DNA from 2 places in the Ewingella allii genome. Region 1 is predicted to be linked to the other one. Evidence: predicted binding sites of a transcription regulator. Region 1 holds the regulator's gene; the other holds the start of a gene.

Region 1 (5,617 bases):
GTTATACCCATGAGGCACTTATCACGAGACGTGAAAGCTCAGAAATGCGACCTGCGTCACTTTATGAATAAATAACAACTAGTTAGACGCTTCGCTCTGAACCTATCAGCTTTATTCTTGCGCCATAAGATGCAATTTTCAGCAGTGTGATGCTTTTTTGGCATAGGGGACCAGGGATGAAATATCTTCCAAAATTACAGCAGTTGAGAACCTTCCAGCAGGTGATCCGTAGCGGCAGTATTCGCGGCGCGGCGCGGGCGATGAATCAATCCCAACCGGCGGTAAGCCGCTCATTGCGCGAGCTGGAGCAGGTGCTGGACACCCAGCTTATCGTGCGCGGCAATCAGGGGATGATGCTGACGGAAACGGGGCGCGCCTTTGCCCAGCGCATGCAGTTTATTCTGGAGGAGCTGGAGCGGGCCGCCGCCGAGATTCAGCAGATGAATCACTTTTCGCAAGGTTCGGTAGCCATGGGCTGCTCGTCGCTGCTGGCCCTAACGGTCTTTCCGCCTCTGGCCGACAGCTTTACCGAGCAGTTCCCACAGACCAAGCTGCTGGTGAAAGAGGGGCAGCTTTCCATGTTGCTTCCCGCCCTGCGCGAGGGGCGTCTCGACTTTGCCGTCGGCAGCGCCGGGCCGGGATTGCCGCTGGAGGATTTGATTCGTGAGCCGCTGTTTCGCGCCCCCTTTGGCGTGCTGGCGCGGCGCGGGCACCCTCTGGCACAGGCGAAAACCTTAGATGAGCTACAGGGCGCGCGCTGGGTCTTTCCTGAAACGGATATGGGCTATTACCGACAGCTACAGTTGACCATGGCGGCGTTTTATCAGGCTGGCCCGGCACCATTGCGCACGGATTCCGTGGTTTGCGGGCTGAATATGGTGTTGCAGTCGGATTATCTGACCATTGTGGCGCGCGCGATGTACGCCCCTTTTCATCTGGAGGACAAACTCTGCTTGCTGGACATTGATACTCTGCCGGAGGCGGAATACTGCGTATTCTATTCGCAAAAATCGCCGCTAACCTTTGCGGCGCGGCGATTCTTAGAGTTATTGCGGCTGAAGTGTCAGCAGTACCCTTGGTAACGCTTATTCCGCTTCGACGATTTCAAAGCTGTGGGTGATGGTGGCGGCTTTGCCCAGCATCAATGAAACAGAACAGTATTTCTCGGCGGACAAGGCCACGGCGCGCTCGACCACTTTGTCAGTCAAATCTTTGCCGCTGACAATAAAATGCAGGTTGATGCGCGTGAACAGGCGCGGTGCTTCTTCGCGGCGTTCTGAGGTCAGTTTCACTTCGCAATTGTGCACCTCGTTGCGACCTTTTTGCAGAATCGACACCACGTCGATGGCGCTGCAACCTCCCGCAGACATCAGCAACATTTCCATCGGGCTTGGGGCCTTGTCGCCCGCATTGCCGTCCATCAGAACCTGATGTCCAGAGGCGGATTCACCCAAAAATGTCAGCCCTTCAACCCATTTTACCCGTGCCTGCATGTGCCATACTCCTGATGCGTTTATGAAGCAGAAATTTCCTTCAGACTACTCTTTTAGAAAAAAACCGGCAACGTAACCCGATCGCCATCATGCTGAAGCGAGACAACAGAAGACACCCGCGCAAACCTGTGCTACAAACAAAGCCGTTACACACTGTTTCAGTAAATTGCGGTGATGGGTTTGTGGTTTTCACTCTGAAGCCACGGTGTTAACAGAAATATTCAGATTCTTGTTTCACTCCGACTCCCGCTTGCAGCATTGCTGGACAGTTCATATGCTAAAAGGGCGCGTATTTAAAGACGCCGTACAGGGAACTCTGAGCCCTGTGATTTTGGGCAGCGATAACAACAGAGGATAATAGCAAATGGTTCTCGGCAAGCCACAAACAGACCCTACTCTCGAATGGTTCCTGTCTCACTGTCATATACATAAGTATCCTTCTAAAAGTACGCTGATTCACCAAGGTGAAAAGGCCGAAACGCTTTACTACATCGTGAAAGGGTCGGTTGCCGTCCTGATTAAAGATGAAGAAGGCAAAGAGATGATACTGTCCTACCTGAATCAAGGTGACTTCATCGGCGAGCTGGGACTCTTCGAAGAAGGTCAGGAACGTAGTGCTTGGGTTCGTGCAAAAACTGCCTGCGAAGTGGCTGAAATTTCCTATAAAAAATTCCGCCAGTTGATTCAGGTTAATCCGGACATTCTGATGCGCTTATCCGCTCAGATGGCGACACGCCTGCAAGTAACCTCTGAGAAAGTCGGTAACCTGGCTTTCCTCGACGTTACCGGCCGTATCGCGCAGACCTTGCTGAATCTGGCAAAACAACCGGATGCGATGACTCACCCAGACGGGATGCAGATCAAAATCACTCGTCAGGAAATTGGCCAGATCGTGGGTTGCTCCCGCGAAACCGTTGGTCGAATTCTAAAAATGCTGGAAGATCAGAGCCTGATCTCCGCTCACGGTAAAACGATTGTCGTTTACGGCACACGTTAATTCCCTGAGAAACGGCGCGGCAGGCAACTGTCGCGCCGTTTTTATTGGAGCCTAGGGAGACTGATTGATAGTGCGTGTTAAGCAGCAACGCATGAGATTGTGGCGTCGGTTTTTCTATCATCCCGAGGTCAACTACGCGCTACGCCAGACGCTGGTACTGGCAATTCCGGTCGCTATCGGCTGGATGTTCGGCCAGTTGCAAATGGGCCTGCTGTTCTCGCTGGTGCCCGCCTGCTGCAACATTTCTGGTCTGGATACTCCCCACAAACGCTTTTTCAAACGCCTGATTGTCGGCGGCTCTCTGTTTGCATTCGGCAGCGTGATGCTGCAACTGATGCTGGTGAATTGGCACATTCCCCTGCCCCTTATTATGTTATCGCTGGCGCTGATTATTGGCGTGACCGGCGAGATTGGCCCACTGCACGCGCGTTTACTGCCGGGTGCGCTGGTGGCCACCATTTTCACCCTGAGCATGGCCGGGCTGGTGCCCATCTGGCACGCGCCGCTGCTGTATATCGTCGGCACTGCGTGGTACGGGCTGTTTAACTGGGTTTGGTTTCGCCTCTCTGAAGAGCAACCAATGCGCGAAACCCTCAGCCAGCTTTATATCCAGCTGGCCGACTATTTCGAAGCCAAATACAGCCTGCTCACCCAACACACCGATCCGGAAACCGCGCTGCCGCCGCTGCTGAAACGCCAGCAGCAGGTGATCGATCTGATCGCCCTGCTCTACCAGCAATTGCACATGTTGCCGCAGCAGGGGCATCACCAGCACAAGAGGCTGTTTCAGCGTTTTCAGGTGGCGCTCGATTTACAGGAGCACATCGCCGTCAGCCTGCATTTGCCCGAAGAAGTGCAGAAGCTGGTGGAAGAGAGCCACGCCGAGGCGGTGATTCGCCGCAATGCGCAGGTGATCGCCGCCCGTCTGCGAGTGATCGCCGATGACATTCTCTATCACCGCCGCTCGGACCGTTTCAACATGACCAATGAACTCGCGGCGCTGGAGAAAATTGCCTCGCGCTATCGCGATAACCCGGTCGGCCAATTCTGTTATTACCACTTTAGCCGTATTGCTCGCTTGCTGCGCACTCAGCGCCCACTCTACCGCCGCGACCTAATGCAGACGCAAAACCGCCTGCCGTTCTGGCCTGCGCTGAAAAGCTATCTCTCTTTTAAATCCGCCGCGCTACGCAATGCCGCCCGGCTGGGCGTGATGCTGGCTATTGGCAGCAGTCTCGGGCTGTTTTTCAATTTGCCGAAGCCCTATTGGATTTTGATGACGGTGATGTTGGTCAGCCAAAACGGCTACAACGCCACGCGGGTGCGGATCCAGCACCGTGCGCTCGGCACGCTGGTTGGGCTGCTGGTCGCCTCGGGGCTGTTGCAGTTGCAGCTTCCCGAAAGCGTTACCCTACTGAGCATGCTGGTGATCACCGTGGTGTCTTACACCGTGCTGCGCAAGAACTACGGGCTGGCGACCATTGGTATTACGGTGACGGCGGTGTACACCCTGCAACTGCTGGCGATGAACGGCGCACACTTCCTCGTCCCAAGGCTTATCGACACCCTGATTGGCTGCGCGCTGGCCTTCGGCGGCACCCTGTGGCTGTGGCCGCAGTGGCAGAGCGGGCTGTTGCGGCAAAATGCCTATCAGGCGCTGGAGAGCGACCAAACCGCCATCCGCCTGCTGCTCGAGGAAGACCCCGACCCGGAGAAACTGGCTTATGCGCGCATGAAGGTCAATCAGGCTCATAACGCGCTGTTTACCTCATTGAATCAGGCCATGCAGGAGCCGGGCTTTAATTCGCGCTATCTGGCCGATATGCGTCTGTGGGTGACCCACAGCCAGTTTATCGTCGAGCATATCAACGCCATGACCATTCTGGCTCGCGAACACTATATGCTGACCCCGCAGTTAGCGATGGATTATCTACAGCGTTGCGAAATCGCGCTGCAAAGCTGCCAACAGCGCCTGACCTACGATGGCCCAAGTAGTGAAAACAGCCTGTTCGCCGCGCCCGAGTTGCACCCCGACATGCCGATAACCGAGATGGAACGCCACCTGCGCCGCGTGCTGTCGCACCTCAGCGTGATGCACACGATTTCTTCACTCGCGTGGAAACAGCGCCCTCATCATGGGGTTTGGTTGACGAGGCGCGTTAAGGGGGGATGAGCAGATGGCGATCAGCGGGCGCTCTTCAATTCAACTTCAAGGTCAAGGTCGTGGGCATCGGCCCACACCGACCAGGGGGCGGCCTATCGCCGCCGCCCCCTGGACCCCCAGGCTCTTTTACTGCGCGCTCCGCTCGTTAGGCGGACGTGTTTCAGGTACTTCCGTTATCCACCGCAAAATGTCGCCGCTTAGGCGGTACCTTCGCTTCAGGCTTCGAGCCATAGGTCTCGAACCATTCGCTCAGCGCCATTTTTGACTGCGGTTTTGAGGCATCTCAACCGTGCCGTTTCAGTGATTTTGCTTTGCTCCCTCGCCTATTTAGGGGAGCAGAATAGCACTCCACTGAAACGGCACGGTGTAGAAGCCAGTAGGCCGCGTTCAGAAGTGACGCCGAGCAAGAGGTGGAAAACCGCGTGGCTTTTTACGCGGGTTGTAATCCCGCAGCGAGGGAACCGCCTAAGCGGCGGCTCTTCGCGGCTGTCACAAAGGTGCCTGAAACATGTCCATTCCAACCCTGCGCAGCCTCGGTCTTCCAACAGCGAAAACGCAGGATTCCAAAGGGTTTCGTTTAAAACCCTTTGGGCCAGTGTGGGCGGCGAGCCCACGGTCTTAACGTTAAAAGCGTCCGTCTCGCCTACGCCACCACCTTCCTAATGGCCTGCTTAAAGCGCTCCATCCCTTCTCTGATATCAGCAAACTCAATTACCAGCGATGGCGCGAAACGGATCACGTTCGGGCCGGCGACCAGTATCATTAAACCGGATTCGGCGGCGGCTTTGAGGAAATCACCGGCGCGGTTTTTATAGGTGTCGGCAAGCTCGGCGCCAATCAGCAGCCCCTGCCCGCGCAGAGATTTGAACAGGCCGAACTCTTCATTAATCGCTTCCAGCGCCTGAATGAATTTCTCGCGGCGCTCCGCCACGCCCGACAATACCTCTGGCGTGTTAATAATAT
Region 2 (5,617 bases), on a different contig from region 1:
TACCAGCATTTGCGGGTGTTTGGAGAAGGGCCAGAAGTTGCCGACGCGATCCTGAAAATGCGCGCCAACCCAATACGAGAGCCAATCGCCGAAGAAAGCACCGGCGGCCGCAGCTGCCCAAATCGGCCAGAATGGGATGCCGCTTTCGCCAATCAGCGCCCCAAGCCCGAGCAAAATCACCGTGGCAGGCAAAAGCAGTGAGAGGAAGGCCAATGACTCACCGAATGCCAGAAAGAAGACAATGGGTATGGCCCACGGCTCGTGCGCCCGAACAAACTCAGTAGTGAGGTGGATTACGTCATTAATGGTCAAAGGGCTTCCTTGTGAGTATCGTCAGGCAATATCAATAATATCAGCAAAATAGAGGCAGTTACTCGAGATAACGGTCGCGCAGGTTCTGGCGCAACTCAGCCGTTAATCCGTACTCTTTCTCTAACCAAAGGTCGGTTGAGCCATAGAGGTCATCAATGGATTTTAACGCCGTGTCCATAAACGCTTCCCGCACGGAGAGGACATAACCGAACTTCTCCAGCGCCTTGTCGTTGAGCTTTATCGACATCTTGTTGAGCATGTAAGTGCGGAAAGGCGCGAGGGTGGTTTCTGTCAGCAGATAATCTTCCAGCACCGTGTTGCGATCGGCCCCCAGCGCGAACAGCACCAGCGCCGAGCCTATGCCCGTGCGATCTTTACCCACGGCGCAGTGCTGAACAATCGCGCCGCCATTAGGCTGGGTCAGCAGGGTTGCCAACTGCTGATAAGCCGGATTATTAAAAGGCAAGCGACGATACAGCTCGAGCATAAAGGTTTCAGGGTCGAAGGCGTCGATGGTCTGCTGGGTCAAATGTTCGAGGTTGGCGCTCACTTCGTGACTCAGAGGGTTGGCGGGCGCGTGGTGATACTGGACACCTTGCCAAAGCACGTCGGGCTTGGCCGCCACTTCGTCGGCGTCGCGATAGTCGAGAATATGGGCCACCGGCACCTTGCTTAAGAAGTCGCAATCTTTCGGCGTGAGTGAGTCGAGGGAGCCTGAACGATAGAGCCAGCCGCGCTTGATGCGTCGGCCATCGGCAGCCGTGTTGCCGCCAAGTTCGCGAAAGTTAATGCCTCCCTCAAGAGGAGTCAGCGAAGGATGAAGCAGGATAGTTGCTGTCATAACAGGCCCTTTTGTTGGAATTTTTCTTCCCAGACCTTAACAGATTCGGTTTATAAGATAAAAAAATGGGCCGCCGAAGCAGCCCATAGAAATGTTACATTTCGCTTAGATCAGGCGACGTGCAGCTTCAACAACGATTTTAACCGCGTGGCTCTCGGTCTTTTTCATGGTTTCAGCATTTGGGATCTCTTGCTGAGTACGGTTGACGATAACGCCCGCCACCATACCGGCACGTAAGCCCTGACTTGCACACATGGTCAGCAAGGTGGCTGATTCCATTTCGTAGTTCATCACGCCCATCTCCTGCCACTCTTTCATCGACTCTTTAAAGCGACGAACCACGCGGCCGGAGTAGGTGTCGTAACGTTCCTGACCCGGATAGAAGGTGTCAGAAGAAGCCGTCACGCCAATGTGAGGTTCAGCGCCCACTTCTTTGGCTGCTGCTACCAGCGCAGTGGTACAGGCGAAATCAGCCACCGCTGGGAATTCCATTGGTGCAAAGTGCAGGCTCGCGCCATCAAGACGGACAGCCGCGGTAGTCACCAGTACGTCACCCACATTGATGTGTGGCTGAATGGCACCGGTAGTCCCGACTCGCAGGAAAGTACGGATACCCAGCTGGGCCAACTCTTCAACCGCGATAGAAGTGGATGGGCCACCGATACCAGTAGAACACACGATCACTGACTTGCCATCCAGCTCGGCACGCCATGAAGTAAATTCGCGATGAGAAGCCAGACGCACAGGGTTCTCCATCAGGTTGGCGATTCTTTCAACGCGCTCAGGGTCACCTGGGACGATTGCCAAGGTAGCGCCATTCAAATCTTTTTTGGTCAGGCCAAGGTGGAAAACATCAGACTGAGACATAACAAACTCCTCTTATTTAAGGTCATCTTTTCGCAGGAGGACACCCAGCTACTCTACCGTTCATTGTGACGTTTTTTCGTGACAAAGGTCACTTTGATGTAATAACCCAAACATCGCATACATTAAAAACGTGATGCAAATCACATTAGAGAGCTGATTTGATGATTTTTCAAACGACGTCAGACACTGCGTCCAGACAAACAATTAAGGCATTGGCGTTAGCCGCCAATGCCTTGTCCTTGTAAAACAGAGAGTATAGAGATCTTAATGCCAGAAATCAGGCTGGAACGCTTTCAGCCTTAGCACTTCTGGACCAAATACGGTGTTTTGCCATCTCTTGCAGGAAGCTTTTTAGTAACGCCCCCTCGGCTTTATCCGCTTCTACTATCCCCTCTTCCGCCGCCTTATCTTCCAGACCCAGCAAAGGTTTGAAGCGACGAGCATCACCACTTAAACCAATGACTTTCAGGTGCTTATAAGCCTCGAGGACATAATGGCGCGCATCACCACTCATCAGCAGCGCATCAATATGACCATGTGGCACCAGCACGGCGTCAACGGTAATGGACGGCGAACCGGCAAAAGTGGCATCAATCGGCAAGGTTGAGCCGTCGTCCGCAACAATATTGCCTAAGTGACTGGCTAACAGTTTCGGATGTACGCCCTCGGCCTGAAGAGCCTGCAACGCATTGAGCACGTCGGCGGCATTAACGCCGTCGCTGAGCAGAATCGCCACCTGACGCCCTTTGATCACCCCTTTGCCACTGGCATACAGGCTGAGCGATTCATCCTTGGTCAAACCATTAACCGGCTTCGGCGGCTGAGTCTTCAACGCGTCGTCAGACAGCGCGATACCCAGATTTTTCGCCACTTTTTGTGCCAGCGTGACATCAATGTGGGTCAGCAAATCGACCACGCGTTCGCGAATATAAGGCCGGGCCACTTTGGATAACTCAAAGGAGAACGCCGCGACAATGTGATCCTGCTCGGTTGGCGTCTGGCTAAGCCAGAACAGGCGCGGCTGTGAGTAAAACTCGCCAAAGGATTCGCTGCGCTGGCGCACTTTGTCGCCATCGACTCGCTCATGGTAGCTCTCAAAACCGCCACCTTTAGCCGCCGGAGGGGTTTCGCGCGGCCAGTTGTCATTGAGTGAATTCGGCTCGTAGTTGGCCGGATTGGTATCAATGTCCTGCCGATGCATGCCGTCGCGCTGGAAGTTGTGGTACGGGCAGGTCGGGCGGTTAATCGGGATTTCGTGGAAATTCGGCCCGCCAAGTCGGCTGATTTGGGTGTCGGTGTAAGAGAACAGACGCCCTTGCAGCAGTGGGTCATTACTGAAATCGATGCCCGGCACCACGTGGCCTGGGTGGAAAGCCACCTGCTCGGTTTCCGCAAAGTAGTTGTCCGGGTTGCGGTTGAGCACCATTTTGCCGACGATTTCGACTGGCACCAGCTTCTCAGGGATCAGCTTGGTGGCGTCGAGCAAGTCAAAATCAAATTTGAATTCATCCTCTTCCGGGATCAGCTGCACGCCCAGCTCATACTCTGGGTAATCCCCGGCTTCAATGGCTTCCCACAGATCACGGCGATGGAAATCAGCGTCTTTCCCCGCCAGCTTCTGCGCCTCATCCCACAGCAGCGAGGCTTTACCCGCCAGAGGCTTCCAGTGGAATCGCACGAAGGTCGATTTCCCTTCGCCATTGACGAAGCGGAAGGTGTGAATGCCAAAGCCTTCCATGGTGCGATAGCTGCGCGGGATGCCGCGATCTGACATCGCCCAGAACACGTTATGCAAGGTTTCAGGTTGCAGAGAGATGTAATCCCAGAAGCTGTCGTGGGCGCTGGCCCCCTGTGGGATTTCGTTGTGCGGCTCGGGTTTAACCGCGTGGACGAAATCGGGGAATTTGTGCGCATCCTGAATAAAGAACACCGGCGTGTTATTGCCGACCAAGTCATAGACGCCTTCTTCGGTATAGAACTTAGTGGCCCAGCCGCGAATATCACGCACTGAATCCGCCGAGCCGCGCGAGCCTTGTACCGTGGAGAAACGGACAAAAACCGGCGTTTTCTTATTAGGATCGGAGAGGAAATCCGCCTTGGTGACATCGGCAAGGCTGCGATAAGGCTGGAAATAGCCGTGAGCCGCCGCGCCGCGCGCGTGAACGATACGCTCGGGGATGCGTTCGTGGTCAAAATGGGTGATTTTCTCGCGCAGGATAAAGTCTTCGAGCAGCGTCGGCCCGCGCGAACCTGCGGTTAATGAGTTCTGATCGTCAGAGATTTTGGTGCCTTGGTTGGTGGTCAGGGCACGCTTTTCACCATTCTTACGGTGGACTTCAAGGGAATCTAATTTTGCATTGCTGTTCTCAGGGCTTTTGGCACTGCCGGGAGCAGTGGGTTCTTTTCCTGGCGGTGTAGGTTTAGCGCTGGGCTTCTGTGAGCCGTCAGCCGGGGCAAGGCTTCCTAGACCGGGTTGTGTAGATTCAATGCCCGTGGCGGGGGCGCGGCTGACCTGTTTCTTCTCACTCTTTTTATTAGATGTAGATTTCGACATTGAACATGACTCCTCTTGTTTCGGCTTCTATTCGTTCGGGATTTGTGAGCACCTGTCTTGAGACTTTTTTTGCTCAATCTCTAACTATAGGATATGTCTAGTACCTTGCCGTCGTAGGTTTGCAGCTATAGTTTAAAAACAATAGCGCCACTCATTAGATAAGAAATGCATGGAGACCGAGATGAAGAACGACGATTTACCTGTACCCACTCCACAAGTAAAACAGGCTCCAACAAGCTTCGCACCTGCCGTAACTCCCGTGGCCAGCACCACGCTACACACAGATACTGAAGGGCTGCACGCCGGGCAAACCACTATTCCCTCTCAAGGAGAGGACATGCCGGCCTATCTGGCGCGCCCGGAAAACTACACCGGAAAATTACCTATCGTGCTGGTAGTACAAGAAATTTTTGGCGTCCACGAGCACATTCAAGATATTTGCCGCCGACTGGCGAAACAGGGCTATATGGCAATCGCGCCTGAGCTTTATTTCCGTCAGGGCGACCCGCGTGACTACACCGAGGTCAGCGACATTATCAGTAAAGTGGTCGGCAAAGTGCCGGACAAACAGGTGCTGGCTGACCTCGACCACACCGCGCACTGGGCCACTCAGCACGGCGGCGACAAGTCAAAACTGGCGATCACCGGCTTCTGCTGGGGCGGTCGCATCACTTGGCTGTATGCCGCACACAACCCGCAGCTGAAAGCCGGCGTGGCGTGGTACGGCAAGCTGGTGGGCGATAAAACCCTGACCAGCCCGAGCCATCCGGTTGATAAAGCAGTGGATTTGAGTGCGCCAGTGCTGGGCCTGTACGGCGGCGCGGATGCGGGTATTCCACTCGAAAGCGTAGAAACCATGCGTCAGGCACTGCGCGCGGCAAACGCCACGGCTGAAATCGTGGTCTATCCAGAAGCAGGTCACGCTTTCCATGCTGACTATCGCCCAAGCTACGACGCAGAAGCCGCCGCCGATGGCTGGCAGCGTATGTTGCAGTGGTTCGCGCAATACGGAATCAAGTAAAACGTGGGAAGGGCTGCCCGCC

Evidence for each region. The regulator CRP, encoded in region 1, controls carbon source genes, mostly activating them, when cyclic AMP is high. The targets are predictions, from matches to a motif close to ATGTGANNNNNNTCACAT.
Region 2: the regulator CRP is predicted to act here: its motif matches at 2,149-2,166, upstream of udp (uridine phosphorylase).

The regions. Positions count from the first base shown of each region.
Region 1 covers NZ_JAWUDN010000005.1:304,969-310,585, reverse strand. The annotation lists gene SBO83_RS13800 (LysR substrate-binding domain-containing protein) at 177-1,082, shown strand; gene SBO83_RS13795 (OsmC family protein) at 1,086-1,493, opposite strand; gene crp (cAMP-activated global transcriptional regulator CRP) at 1,858-2,490, shown strand; gene SBO83_RS13785 (YccS/YhfK family putative transporter) at 2,588-4,663, shown strand; gene argD (bifunctional acetylornithine/succinyldiaminopimelate transaminase) at 5,298-5,617, opposite strand, start outside.
Region 2 covers NZ_JAWUDN010000011.1:19,525-25,141, forward strand. The annotation lists gene SBO83_RS19390 (DedA family protein) at 1-312, opposite strand, end outside; gene SBO83_RS19395 (tyrosine-protein phosphatase) at 371-1,153, opposite strand; gene udp (uridine phosphorylase) at 1,259-2,020, opposite strand; gene katE (catalase HPII) at 2,298-4,574, opposite strand; gene SBO83_RS19410 (dienelactone hydrolase family protein) at 4,756-5,595, shown strand.